Regions from separate parts of the Bacillus sp. AK124 genome, predicted to be linked through region 3. Evidence: predicted binding sites of a transcription regulator. Region 3 holds the regulator's gene; each other region holds the start of a gene.
The links. The regulator Rex, encoded in region 3, represses fermentation and respiration genes when NADH is low (regulators of the CRP and FNR family bind a similar motif). The targets are predictions, from matches to a motif close to TTGTGAAATATTTCACAA.
Positions count from the first base shown of each region.

Region 1: M1E06_RS11020 (DUF1641 domain-containing protein) is a predicted target of Rex. The motif match lies at 2,582-2,599, and genes of this name have one in related genera.
Region 2: M1E06_RS11325 (nitrate/nitrite transporter) is a predicted target of Rex. The motif match lies at 1,766-1,783, and genes of this name have one in related genera.

Region 1 covers NZ_CP096378.1:2,211,955-2,216,236, forward strand. The annotation lists gene M1E06_RS11005 (AMP-binding protein) at 1-1,643, shown strand, start outside; gene M1E06_RS11010 (hypothetical protein) at 1,714-1,938, opposite strand; gene M1E06_RS11015 (excisionase family DNA-binding protein) at 2,032-2,262, shown strand; gene M1E06_RS11020 (DUF1641 domain-containing protein) at 2,661-3,095, shown strand; gene M1E06_RS11025 (NAD(P)/FAD-dependent oxidoreductase) at 3,132-4,282, shown strand, end outside.
Region 2 covers NZ_CP096378.1:2,279,600-2,283,881, forward strand. The annotation lists gene M1E06_RS11310 (nitric-oxide reductase large subunit) at 1-534, opposite strand, end outside; gene M1E06_RS11315 (Crp/Fnr family transcriptional regulator) at 690-1,358, opposite strand; gene M1E06_RS11320 (DUF2164 domain-containing protein) at 1,402-1,641, opposite strand; gene M1E06_RS11325 (nitrate/nitrite transporter) at 1,862-3,046, shown strand; gene M1E06_RS11330 (Crp/Fnr family transcriptional regulator) at 3,193-3,906, shown strand; gene M1E06_RS11335 (YwiC-like family protein) at 3,952-4,282, opposite strand, start outside.
Region 3 covers NZ_CP096378.1:3,662,694-3,666,975, forward strand. The annotation lists gene M1E06_RS18405 (CPBP family intramembrane glutamic endopeptidase) at 156-890, shown strand; gene M1E06_RS18410 (YdiK family protein) at 890-1,081, shown strand; gene tatC (twin-arginine translocase subunit TatC) at 1,126-1,902, opposite strand; gene M1E06_RS18420 (twin-arginine translocase TatA/TatE family subunit) at 1,909-2,082, opposite strand; gene M1E06_RS18425 (redox-sensing transcriptional repressor Rex) at 2,121-2,765, opposite strand; gene moaC (cyclic pyranopterin monophosphate synthase MoaC) at 2,769-3,275, opposite strand; gene M1E06_RS18435 (ABC-F family ATP-binding cassette domain-containing protein) at 3,422-4,282, shown strand, end outside.

The DNA.
Region 1 (4,282 bases), 1.5 Mb from region 3:
TCATCTGGGAAAGTGAAGACGGAAAAACAGAACGGATCACCTATTCTTCTTTACATCAAAAAGTCGCCCGTGCGGCAGCAGGCTTTAAAAAACAAGGCATATCAAAAGGGGATGTCATTGCGATTTACATGCCGATGATCCCGCAAACGGTCATCGCCATGCTTGCCGCCGCTAAAATCGGCGCGGTATTCTCCCCGGTTTTTTCAGGCTACGGGGCCCATGCGGCAGCCGCGAGACTCAGCGCTGCCGGAGCAAAAATTCTTGTCACGGCAGATGCCTTTTTGCGAAGGGGAAAGAAGGTCTGTATGAAGAAAGAAGCTGACAAAGCAGCAGACCGCGCCCCCACTGTCCAAAAAGTTGTCGTCTGCCGGCTTCACGATGGCGAACAAGATTGGAATCATAAGAGAGATATAGACTGGAATGAATTGATGAAAAGCGATCCTCTCCAGATGACAGAAGAAATGGACAGTTCAGATCCGCTCATGCTGCTTTACACATCAGGCACGACAGGACAACCGAAGGGAGCGGTTCATACCCACGCCGGTTTTCCGCTGAAAGCTGCATTTGATGCGGGCTTCGGGATGGATGTCAAACAAGGGGACACGTTTTTCTGGTTTACAGACATGGGCTGGATGATGGGACCGTTTTTAATATTCGGGGGACTCATAAACGGAGCGGCAGTTTTGCTGTATGACGGAGCACCGGATTTCCCGGCCCCGAGTCGGCTGTGGGAGCTTGTCAGCAGACACCAGGTGTCGCATCTCGGCGTCTCTCCGACGCTCATTCGCTCACTGATGCAGCACGGCGAAAATTTTCTTCATCAATGCGACCTGAGCAGTCTGAAGGCAATCGGCTCAACGGGAGAACCATGGAATTATGAACCGTGGATATGGCTGTTCCGCCATGCTGGAAAAGAGCGGATTCCTATTTTTAATTATTCAGGAGGAACGGAAATTTCAGGCGGCATTTTGGGCAATGTGCTCCTGCGGCCAATCACGCCGATGACGTTTAATTCGCCTCTGCCTGGCATGGCGGCCAATGTCTTCAACGAAAAAGGGGAGGAAGTCGTCAATGAAGTCGGGGAGCTTGTCCTGACAAAGCCGTGGGTCGGCATGACGAACGGTTTTTGGAAGGAGCCTTCCAGATATGAAAAAGCATATTGGAGCCGCTGGACTGACGTCTGGGTGCACGGCGATTGGGCAAAACGTGATGAAAACGGCTACTGGACGATCAGCGGACGTTCTGATGATGTGATCAATACTGCTGGGAAAAGGATCGGGCCCGCCGAAATAGAGTCCGTACTGGTCGGCCATCCAGCGGTGGCGGAAGCAGGCGTTATCGGCGTTCCGGATCAGCTCAAAGGTCAGGCTGCCGTCTGCTTTGTCGTCCTCACACAGTCGGAAAAGCCGTCGGAAAAACTAAAAGATGATTTGCTGAACCTCGCCTCTGACGCGATCGGTAAAGCGATCAAGCCAAAAGCGGTTTACTTTGTCAGCGGTCTGCCGAAGACGAGAAATGCAAAAGTGATGAGACGGCTGATCAGAGCTGCCTATTTGAACGAGCCGGCAGGCGATTTGTCAACATTGGAAAATCGTCAAACATACGATGAAATTGCCGGCCTTTCAGCGCAAAAAAATCTGTAGTATACTGGATAAGGCTTGCAGACAAAGAAGAAGGACACGTCCTTCCTCTTTTTATTTTAAGACCAAAAACTCACATTCTGACGATAACCGAACCTCCGCCGGCCGCGCAGACGCGGTTTTGCTGCTCTTCAATTGAACGCAGCAGCTGATTGTTGCATTCCATGAGTTTGATCAGCAATTCCATTTGATCTTCGAGATTTTTCAGCCTTTGATTCATCTGCTGAGAAGATTGGCCGGTGTGCATGTGCGGGGCTGAAGGCGGATAAGACGTTTCAGAATTCCATTTTGAATACATAGAAATAGGCCTCCATCATCTAAACTGATATATCTTATCGTATGATCCTAAAATCGCAACGTTCGCCTAAATCAAAACGAGAGGAACTAAAACATGTACTTGACGATAAAGGAAACCGCAGAATATTTAACGCTTTCAGAAGCACATGTTGAACAGCTTGTGAGAGAAAAGAAAATTCGCACCGTCTTCGACGGACAGCAGCATTTAATCAACAAAGATCAATTCAATACCCATATGGAACAGATGGAAAAGTATAAAGAGTGGGCGGAATCCGTTCTGAACGAACCCATCCCCGAAGATCCGGATGTTAAAGATGAAGATTAACCGAGATAACGATAATTTCATTATGTAAACTAGATGCGTTTCTGGGAAATATTCGCACGACTCTATCATGACGTGTGAATGGGACGTTTCGTAAAAAAAGACACAATATAGGAAATGAAAGGGATGAAAGAAGCCCTATATATAAAGTTTTCTATGATTTTATTTCATTTCCGAAACAATCACGTTCATTTTTTGTTCAAAAAGTGTTATCATTTAGTAGTAAAAAATACAGCGTGTTTTGAGATTGCGGGTTTTCGGGAATTCCAGACTGAAAACAGCAAAACAAACACAAAAGGGGAGAACCTTTTTGCGGACTTGTTTGTGCACAAATTCACAAACTGTGAAAAAGGGGTTCCTTCAAAAAACAGCACATCGCTTATTGAAAAGGAGAATTGGTTATGCCGGAAACAATCGATCAAACAGCTGATCAAACAAACGAATCTGTAAGCCAAAGCCAACGCGATCTTATCGATCAACTGCTAAAACCTGAAGTACAGGAGTCTTTGACTGTTTTAGTCGACCAGCTTCCAAAGCTGACAGAACTGGTCAACATTTTGACAAAGTCTTACGATTTCGCACAATCCGTTGCAACTGATGAAGTATTAAAAAATGATACGGTCGGTGCCATCACAGAAATTCTTGAGCCTGTCAAAGATACGGCAAAAGAAATCGCGGCTACCGCCATTGAAGCAAAAGACCGCGCTGACGAAAGCAATGAAGTCATCGGACTTTTCGGTTTGCTGAAAATGCTTAAAGATCCGCAGGCCCAAAAGATGTTCCGCTTTGTTCAAAGCTACCTGCAAATCATGTCAGAACGCGAAAAACAAAAATAATCACTATACATTCAGAATAAGGACGGAGGATTCACGATGTCAAAACATATCGTCATTTTAGGCGCTGGTTACGGCGGATTACTGTCTGCTTTAACAGTTCGCAAACACTACACAAAAGAAGAAGCAAAGGTCACAGTGGTTAACCAATACCCGACACATCAAATCATCACAGAACTGCATCGCCTTGCTGCGGGCAACGTGTCAGAACAGGCCATTGCGATGCCGCTTGCAAAGCTTTTCAAAGGAAAAGACATCGATCTTAAAATCGCCAAAGTCAACTCGTTCTCAGTTGACAAAAAAGAAGTCGCTCTTTCTGACGGCTCTACCCTGACGTATGACGCGCTTGTCGTCGGTCTTGGTTCTGTCACTGCTTACTTCGGCATTCCTGGCCTTCAAGAAAACAGCATGGTGCTCAAATCTGCAAACGATGCAAACAAGATCTTCAAACATGTTGAAGAGCGCGTGCGCGAATACGCTAAAACGAAAAACGAAGCGGATGCTACGATCCTAATCGGCGGCGGCGGACTAACAGGCGTCGAGCTTGTCGGTGAACTCGCCGATATCATGCCGAACCTTGCGAGAAGCTACGGTGTCGATCCGAAAGAAATCAAGCTGAAGCTTGTTGAAGCCGGTCCGAAAATCCTGCCGGTTCTTCCGGATGAGCTGATCGAACGTGCGACAAAGAGCCTTGAAAAACGCGGCGTTGAATTCTTGACAGGACTGCCTGTCACAAATGTAGAAGGAAACGTTGTTGATTTGAAAGACGGGCAAAAAATCGTCACAAATACATTTGTCTGGACCGGCGGTGTTCAAGGCAATCCGCTGATCGGCGAGTCAGGTCTTGAAGTGAACCGCGGACGCGCAACTGTAAACGATTTCCTTCAATCCACATCACATGAAGACGTATTTGTTGCAGGAGACAGCGCCGTTGTCTTCGGTCCGGATGGCCGTCCGTACCCTCCGACAGCTCAAATCGCTTGGCAAATGGGCGAGCTGATCGGCTACAACCTGTATGCATACTTAGAAAACAAATCAATGGAAACGTTCAGCCCTGTCAACTCAGGCACGCTTGCAAGCCTTGGCCGCAAAGATGCAGTTGCCGTTATCGGCGCGAACAGTACATCTCTTAAAGGCCTGCCTGCTTCATTGATGAAAGAAGCGAGCAACGTCCGTTATCTGACTCATAT
Region 2 (4,282 bases), 1.4 Mb from region 3:
CCAGCCGTCTCCTTTTGTAAAGACATTGCGGTAATGATCACGCACTTGCTGCAATCCATAAACCTGCGCATCTGTCAGCTTCAATGTATCTGACGCGCGATTATAACGGTTTTTTCTCATTTCGCGGATGACTTGATTCCGGATGGTGGACTGCTTTTCATCTGAAAGTTGTTTAAAGCGCTTGCCGTATCGTGCCTCCGCCTTAAAATCCTGCATCCCTTCCGTATAGATTTTCAGGGCTTCGGCCGTGTAATCAGGCCCCATGTAAGATCCGTGCCCCAAAATCGTGCCATAATCCATCAGCGCGTATTTTTGAAATACGGCCTGACCGCCTGAAATGGACGATTTGGTCATGAGCACCTCTCCGTTTGGCCCGGACACTTCAACTGGTCTTGGTGCAAGTCCTTTGAAGATCCAATAGCCTCCCAAAAGCAGCACCGAAAAACTAACGATTAAAGTAAAGACGAGAACAGATTTCAAAAAACCGTTTTTCGATGCTTTTTTAACGGGCACCGTCTTTCTTTGAACTTCCATTGCGGTTCACTCCTTTTTTGATTTTGCATGTCCTAAGATACTGGATATGCAGCACACCGGTTGTGAACCAGATCACTTAAATAATGGCGGATTTGTGAACAAAATAAAAACAGGCTTTCCATCTGTTGTTCAATGGAAAGCCTTCATCTTATCCTTCAATTGCAGCCGTTCAGCCAGTCTGTATCATGTATGAAAATTCCGCTCCTGTCAGCTGTCAGCAGATTTTTCTTTTTCATTTCATTTAATGTGCGGTTAATCGTTTCCCTTGACGTTCCGACCATGTTCGCAAAATCCTGATTGGTAATGGGCAGGCTGATGTAGACCCCTTTTTCTTGAGGAATGCCGTGTTCTGCAGCGAGCTTCATTAATACATGCGTCAAGCGGTGCTGGACATCTTTTGAAATAAAACCCTGGATCCGCTCTTGCAAATCGAGAATCTTTTTCCCCATGATTTGCATCACTTTTATTGTCATTTCCGGATATTTCATCAAAAGTTCATTAAAATCAGCGATGCGGATTACGATCAACTCGGTTTCCTGAACGGCTTCGGCTGTTGCCGGGTATGGGGAGCGGTCAAAAAAGCCGACATGGGGAAACATGTCCCCGCTTTGCAGAATCGAAATCACTTGCTCATTGCCGTCTTCATCGATTTTAAAGGCTTTAACAAGACCGGATTTAATGAAGAATACCGCTTCCCTCTCTTCCCCTTCCATAAAAACAAACATTCTCGGCTGATAGGTGCGCTTGACCGCGATTTGCTCGATTTGTTTGAACTCTTCATCATTCAGCCCGCTGAAAATCATAAATTGCTTCAGAAACTCCATTGGTCTTTCAATCCCTTCGGTTTTGCTAAAGGAGAGCGCGTTGTCACAGACGGCGCTCCAGCGCAAAGAGCTCTTCTTCAATCGCCGCTGCCTTCTCTTCCACGACTCTGCGGCTGTCCTTCAGCGCCTGATTATAAAAGTAAGGGCCCAGCTTTTCCTTTACGAATTCAAACATTTGAATCGCCGCGATGTCTCCAACCTCTTCTCCCCTTTCTTCAACATAAAAGCGTTTGATTTCCTCGATGATCGCTTGCTTTTCTTCTTGCGTAAGCTTTATAAACATAAAAGCGGCACTCCTTTTTTTATTTTCATGATAAACGAAAAAGTCCGCAAATGAACCATTTATTTTTTACATCCGTTTACTATCCCTCACTTACCGATATTAAACACGAATCAAACGAATGACCGTGTGACGTAATTCACAATGTTTTTAAAAGACTTTTTGTAAGATAAACATGCTGATTGATTTATTCATTTTTCCCTTTGAAAGGAGCAAAAACGCAATGGTAAATCGTCAAAAAATACAATTACCGCTGCAGTCATTTAGTTTAGTCGCAGGATTTATGGTTTGGGTGTTGATTTCCTCTTTAATGCCCCACATTAAGCAGGACATCGCCCTGACAGACAGTGAGATATCCCTTGTCACGGCCATTCCGGTCATACTCGGCTCGCTTCTGAGGATTCCGCTGGGATACTACACAAACAGATTCGGTGCGAGAATCACGTTCATGATCAGCTTTGTGCTGCTTCTGTTCCCGATTTTTTGGATCAGCACAGCCGATTCGCTGTTCGACTTGATCCTTGGCGGATTCTTCCTCGGCATCGGCGGAGCGGTCTTTTCCATCGGGGTCACATCATTGCCGAAATACTACCCTAAAGAAAAACACGGGTTTGTCAATGGGATCTACGGCGCCGGGAACGTCGGTACAGCGATTACCACGTTTGCCGCTCCTGTCGTAGCAAAGACAGCCGGGTGGGAAAATACGGTGCGGATGTACATCGTGTTAGTCGCCGTATTCGCTTTATTGAACTTTATCCTTGGAGATCGAAAAGAAACAAAAGTGACGGTTTCTGTAACAGAGCAAATGAAGGCAGTCTACCGAAATCAGACATTATGGTTTTTAAGCTTGTTTTACTTCATTACATTCGGATCTTTCGTCGCGTTTACGATTTATCTTCCGAACTTTCTTGTTAATCACTTCGGGCTTGATCCCGTTGATTCAGGGCTTAGAACCGCCGGATTTATCGCTGTCGCAACTTTTCTGAGGCCTGTCGGCGGCTGGCTCGCGGACAAATTCAACCCGCTGAAGCTGTTGATGTATGTATTTGCCGGCTGTACCTTGTCAGGGATTTTATTGGCCTTTTCACCCAGCCTCGGACTTTACGGATTTGGGGTATTAACCGTTGCCGTGTGCGCCGGTCTTGGAAACGGGATCATCTTTAAGCTTGTGCCGCTTTATTTTTCAAATCAGGCCGGCATCGTCAATGGGATTGTATCAGCGATGGGCGGCTTGGGAGGATTCTTCCCGCCACTCATCCTGTCAAGCGTTTTTCAGGCAACCGGCCATTATGCGATCGGATTCATGGCGCTGTCAGAAGCAGCCCTTGCCAGCTTTGTGATCGTGGTCTGGATGTATTTTCAGGAAGTGAGCAAAACATCGACCAAAACGAAGACGAACCATTTATAAACCTTTCCTGCAAAAGGAGCCTTGAGCTGATGTGCTCAGGCTCTTTTTTGGGACTTTATTCATAAGTTCACAATATTGTTTATATTTAAAAGGTCACTCAGCCTTATTTAACGTTAAAATAAGAACTGCTAAAGGGGTGACGCTCAATGAATATTTCTGTTAGAAAATCAGACACAGATTTGCTCTCAGACGATCTGCATCACTTGCTGGAATCAATCAGTACACGACGAAAAATCAGGCAGGACACATTCCTTTTTCAAGAAGGGATGGATGCGGAGGAACTGTATCTTATTCAGTCGGGACTTGTCCAAATCGGCAAATTGACGTCCGATGGCAAAGAACTGACACTCAGAATGTGCAAAAAAAATGATATTGTCGGGGAGCTTACGCTTTTTACAGAAGATGCGAAATATATGCTGAGCGCAAAGATCCTCTCTGATGGCGAAGTGTTGGTCATCAATAAAGATAAGCTTGAAAAAGAACTCATACAAAACGGTGCACTGACGTTTGAGTTTATGAAATGGATGAGCACGCATTTGCGAAAGATTCAATCGAAAATCCGCGACCTTTTGCTGAATGGTAAAAAAGGCGCGCTCTACTCCACCTTGATCCGTCTCGCAAACAGCTACGGCATCACAAGAAGCGACGGGATTCTCATCAATATTGTGCTGACGAACCAGGATCTGGCGAAATTCTGTGCCGCCGCAAGGGAGAGCATCAACCGCATGCTGAGCGACCTCCGGAAGAACGGTGTCATTTCAATTGAGGACTCAGGAAAAATCGTCATTCATCAACTCAACTATTTAAAACGCGAAATCGACTGTGAAAACTGCCCGCTCGACATCTGCAATATCGACTGAAAAAACGAAAACAAACAAGGACATGAAGCACAGTGTCCTTGTTTTTTACGTTTGCAGCAGAAAAACGATCAACACGGCCATAAAGAAACAGGCATTCACCAGCTCTGAGATTCCGATTGTCTTAATCGACAGTTTCTTTCCATGTAAAAACCACGCTCTGAAACTGCTCGGCACTACACCAAGCACGGCCCATCCTGCCCCCGCGGCCAGCGAGATGAACGGCAGGAATACGTGGTATCCCCATGAATAAAGTTTAAACCGATTGTTTTTCTTTTCGCGGATCATCGACTTGACATAAAAGGCGCTCCCTGTGAAAAACAAAGCGGACTGGATAAAAACAAACAATGCTTCACCATCAAGCTTCCCCGCTCCCATC
Region 3 (4,282 bases):
TATAATAAAGAATCTCCCAGGCAATTTCAAGTGATAAGGTCAAATTTTTTTGCGCTTACATTTCTCCGCATGTCCTTATCATCCTATAATTTAAAAAGAGTGTGTTACAATAAACATAGTCTGAATTAGATTTTTAGAAAAGGAGTACATAAAGCTTGAGAAAACAATACTGGTTTATTATATTGGCATACGTTCTCATGCAATTGTCGGCCGCTGTCGGCTTGCCTCTTCTTTACTTTTTGGGAGTGGGCAAAGGACAGCCAAAGGCTGAAGCCCAGCTTACATTGACAGGCGTCTGGTCTGTCATCGCGTTTACCCTCTGTCTCGTTATCGTGCTGCTGATTTTGCGGACGGTGCCGAAGACGACGCTTCGCAACCGCCCGAAAGCATCGGTTGGAGCGTCAATCGGATGGGCGGTAGCCGGCGTTTTTCTCGCTTTGTTTTCGCAGTCAATTGCCGCTTCGATCGAAATGTACTTGTTCGGGGTCAACCCGGAATCGGAAAATACGCAGCGGATCATGGAAATCATCACCGCATTGCCGCTGATGGTGTTTGTCTCTTCTGTATTCGGACCGATTCTTGAAGAAATCATTTTCAGAAAGATCATTTTCGGTGCAATCTATGAGAAAACGAATTTTTTCATTGCCGCTTTGTTCAGTTCGGTGCTCTTCTCGGTCGTCCATTTGGATTTCAGCCATCTGCTCATTTATACAGCAATGGGATTCACATTCTCCTTTTTATATGTCAGAACCAACCGGATTATCGTGCCTATTTTCGCCCATGTCGCCATGAATACGCTCGTCGTCTTACTGCAGACATTCCGGGAGCCTATTGAAGAATATTTGAAACACGTCGAGAAAATGCAAATGATTATTGGAGGATTTCTATGATGAGAAGCCCTAAATTCTGGGGAGCGATTTATTTATTAACGGGTGTGCTGTTTACATATCTGGCGGCAACCTCGCCCGGAAGCATGTGGTCTTTTTACACGATCCTGCTGATGCTTTTCGCAGCCTATAATATCAGCATTTCCTTTAAAATGTTCGCCCTGGCCGGCAAGATGAAACGAAAAGATCAATAGCCTTTTTTGTGAAGGAAAAGAGCCATTCTGAAAAAGAATGGCTCTTATTTAGTATGGTCGTTCAAAAACGCTTGATTTTCCTCTTGAATCATTGTTTTTTGCGCCTGCCTGTAGGATATTCTTGAAATCACGATACTGATTTCATAAAGAATGAGCAATGGCACTGAGACCATTAAATGCGACAAAAGCTCAGGCGGTGTAATGAGGGCCGCGATGACGAACAACACAAAATATGCGTATTTTCTGATTTTCGCCAAAAACATCGGCGTCACGAGGCCGAGCCTTGTGATAAACATGATGACCACAGGCATCTGAAACAATAAGCCAAAAGGAAGCGTCAACTGAAGCAGAAACTGAAAATATTCGTGTATTCCGATGACCTGGTTGACATTCAGATCATCTGAGACTCTCGTCATAAAGTCCACGACAAACGGAAATAAAATAAAGTAAGAAAAGGCAATGCCGCCTAAAAAAAGAATAATCGATATCGGAATATAGCTGAGCGTCACTTTTCGTTCTTTTTCATACAGCCCCGGGCTAATGAAAGCCCACAGCTGGTATAAAACAAGCGGCGAAGTCAAGACGGCGCCGATGATGAAAGCGAACTGCACGTACACAAATAAAGGATCGGTCAGCTTGAACGCGTTGAGCGTCAGCAGCTTTGCTTCATCCGTCTGCTGCAGATAGATAATCAGCGGCTTTGCCAATAAAAAGCCTGCCACAACAAATAAAACAAAAAAGAAAAAAGTGATCACAAGCCGTCTGCGTAGTTCTGTGATATGTTCTATCAGCGACATTTCTCTTTCCTTCATAAATGTCATCCTATCCTACTGATCTTCTTTCTTTTTATCGGAATCGTCGTCAGCCAAACCTTTTGTCGCATTCTTAAACTCCCTCAGCGTGTTTCCCGCCGCTCTTCCCAGCTCGGGAAGTTTTTTCGGGCCGAATATCAAAAGCGCCACCACGACAATTAAAATAAAGCTTCCAGGACCGATTGGCATAAAGCCTGCCCCCTTTCCTTTATTTTTCGTTTTCCGTTTTACTTTTCCTGCATTGAATAATGTTTCATGAAATACACCAGCGACTGAAGTTCAACCGCCAAATCTATATGATGAATGCGAATGTGTTCCGGCACATTCAAGCGGGCCGGCGTGAAATTAAGAATGCCTTTAATGCCAAGCGCCACCAGCCTGTCTGTAATCGACTGTGCGGCTTGAGCCGGTACCGTCAAAATGGCGACGGGGATATCATCCGTCATATGCTCTTCAAGTCTATTCAGATCATAGACGGGAACACCGCCGACCTCGGTTCCGATTTTTTCCTCATTGATGTCAAACGCCATGGCGATTTTTGTATTATTATTTTTGATAAAATTGTAATGGAGAAAGGCTGTCCCCAAATTCCCCACGCCAATGAGCGTTACGTTCGTCATTTCATCCTGATCAAGCGTCTTTCTGAAAAAGGACAGCAAATAATTGACATTGTAGCCGTATCCTTTTTTTCCGAGCGCGCCGAAGTACGAGAAGTCCCTGCGGATGGTCGCAGAATCGACTTTGACGGCATCGCTCAGCTCAGCGGAAGATACACGCTGTTTTCCGGATGCATGAAGGTTTTTTAAAAAACGATAATATAATGGCAACCGTTTCGCTGTCGCTTGCGGAATTTTTGAATGATCCATGTTCATAAACTAATCCTCCATGTCTACATCAGCTTTTTCCCTTTTATAGTCACCGTTTTTCCCGCCTGTCTTTTCGAGAAGAAAGGTCGGTCCTATCACCATTCCCTTATCCGCCGCTTTGCACATGTCATATACGGTCAGCGCACATACGGAGGCCGAAGTTAACGCTTCCATTTCCACACCTGTGCTCCCTTTGGTCTTCACTTTAGATTGAATATGCAGGATGCTCTTCTGTTCTTTCTCCTCCCAGCGAAAGGCGATGTCGACTCCTTTCAGAGCGATCGGATGGCACATCGGGATGATGGCGGATGTCTGTTTTGCGGCCATGATTCCGGCCACTTGCGCCACCGCCAATACATCGCCCTTTCCGATTTCCCGGTTTTTGATTTTTTCATGTACTGTTCGATTCATAGACACGCTTGAAACAGCCGCAGCTGTGCGTACTGAAGCTTCCTTTTCGCTTATATCAACCATCTTGGCTCTGCCTTGTTCATTAAAATGTGTAAACTCATTCATGTTCTGAACTCTCCTTATAACGATCATACACTATTTTTTTCATTCTGTCTTTTTCTTTGGCTAAAATCTTCCAGAGTTCACTTAATTGTTTGCTGACTGCGCAGTGATAGGCTACACTTAAAATAGCAGACAAGAGGTGAAAGATCATGATGATTTTACAAGTGAACCAACTTTCAAAATCGTTTGGAGCCGATACGATTTTAACGAATATAAAACTCGAAGTCAGATCTCGGGACCGGATTGCGATCGTCGGACGCAACGGCGCCGGAAAATCGACTCTTCTAAAGATTATCGCAGGAAAACTTTCATATGAAAAGGGGGACATCATCAAGCCGAAAGATTTGACGATGGGCTACCTTGACCAGCATTCCGGCCTCGATTCCAAGCTGACGCTCAAAGAGGAATTGCTGTCGGTATTTGATTTTCTAAAAAAAATGGAAAAAGAAATGCGCGCGATCGAGGAAAAGATGGCGCAGGCCGGACCGGACATGCTTGAATCATTGATGAAGACGTATGACAGGCTTCAGCAGGAGTTCAAGGACAAAGGCGGCTACCAATATGAGGCAGAGGTCAGATCCGTCATGCACGGGCTCGGCTTTGCGGGATTTGACGACTCCGTCCGCGTCCAGGACTTAAGCGGAGGTCAAAAAACAAGGCTTGCCCTCGGAAAAATGCTTTTGACAAAACCCGACCTCCTCATTTTGGACGAACCGACAAACCACTTGGATATCGATACCCTGACATGGCTTGAACAATATTTGCAAAATTACAGCGGAGCGATTTTAATCGTTTCCCATGACAGGTACTTTCTTGACAAAGTGGTTACCCAAGTTTACGAGATCAGCCGGTCCCAAAGCAAAAAATATACCGGGAACTACAGCTCTTATCTCCAATTAAAAGCCGAACAGCTGGAAAAGGAAACAAAGCTTTATGAAAAGCAGCAGGACGAAATCGCCAAGCTGCAGGAGTTCGTCGACCGGAATCTGGCTAGAGCTTCGACGACGAAA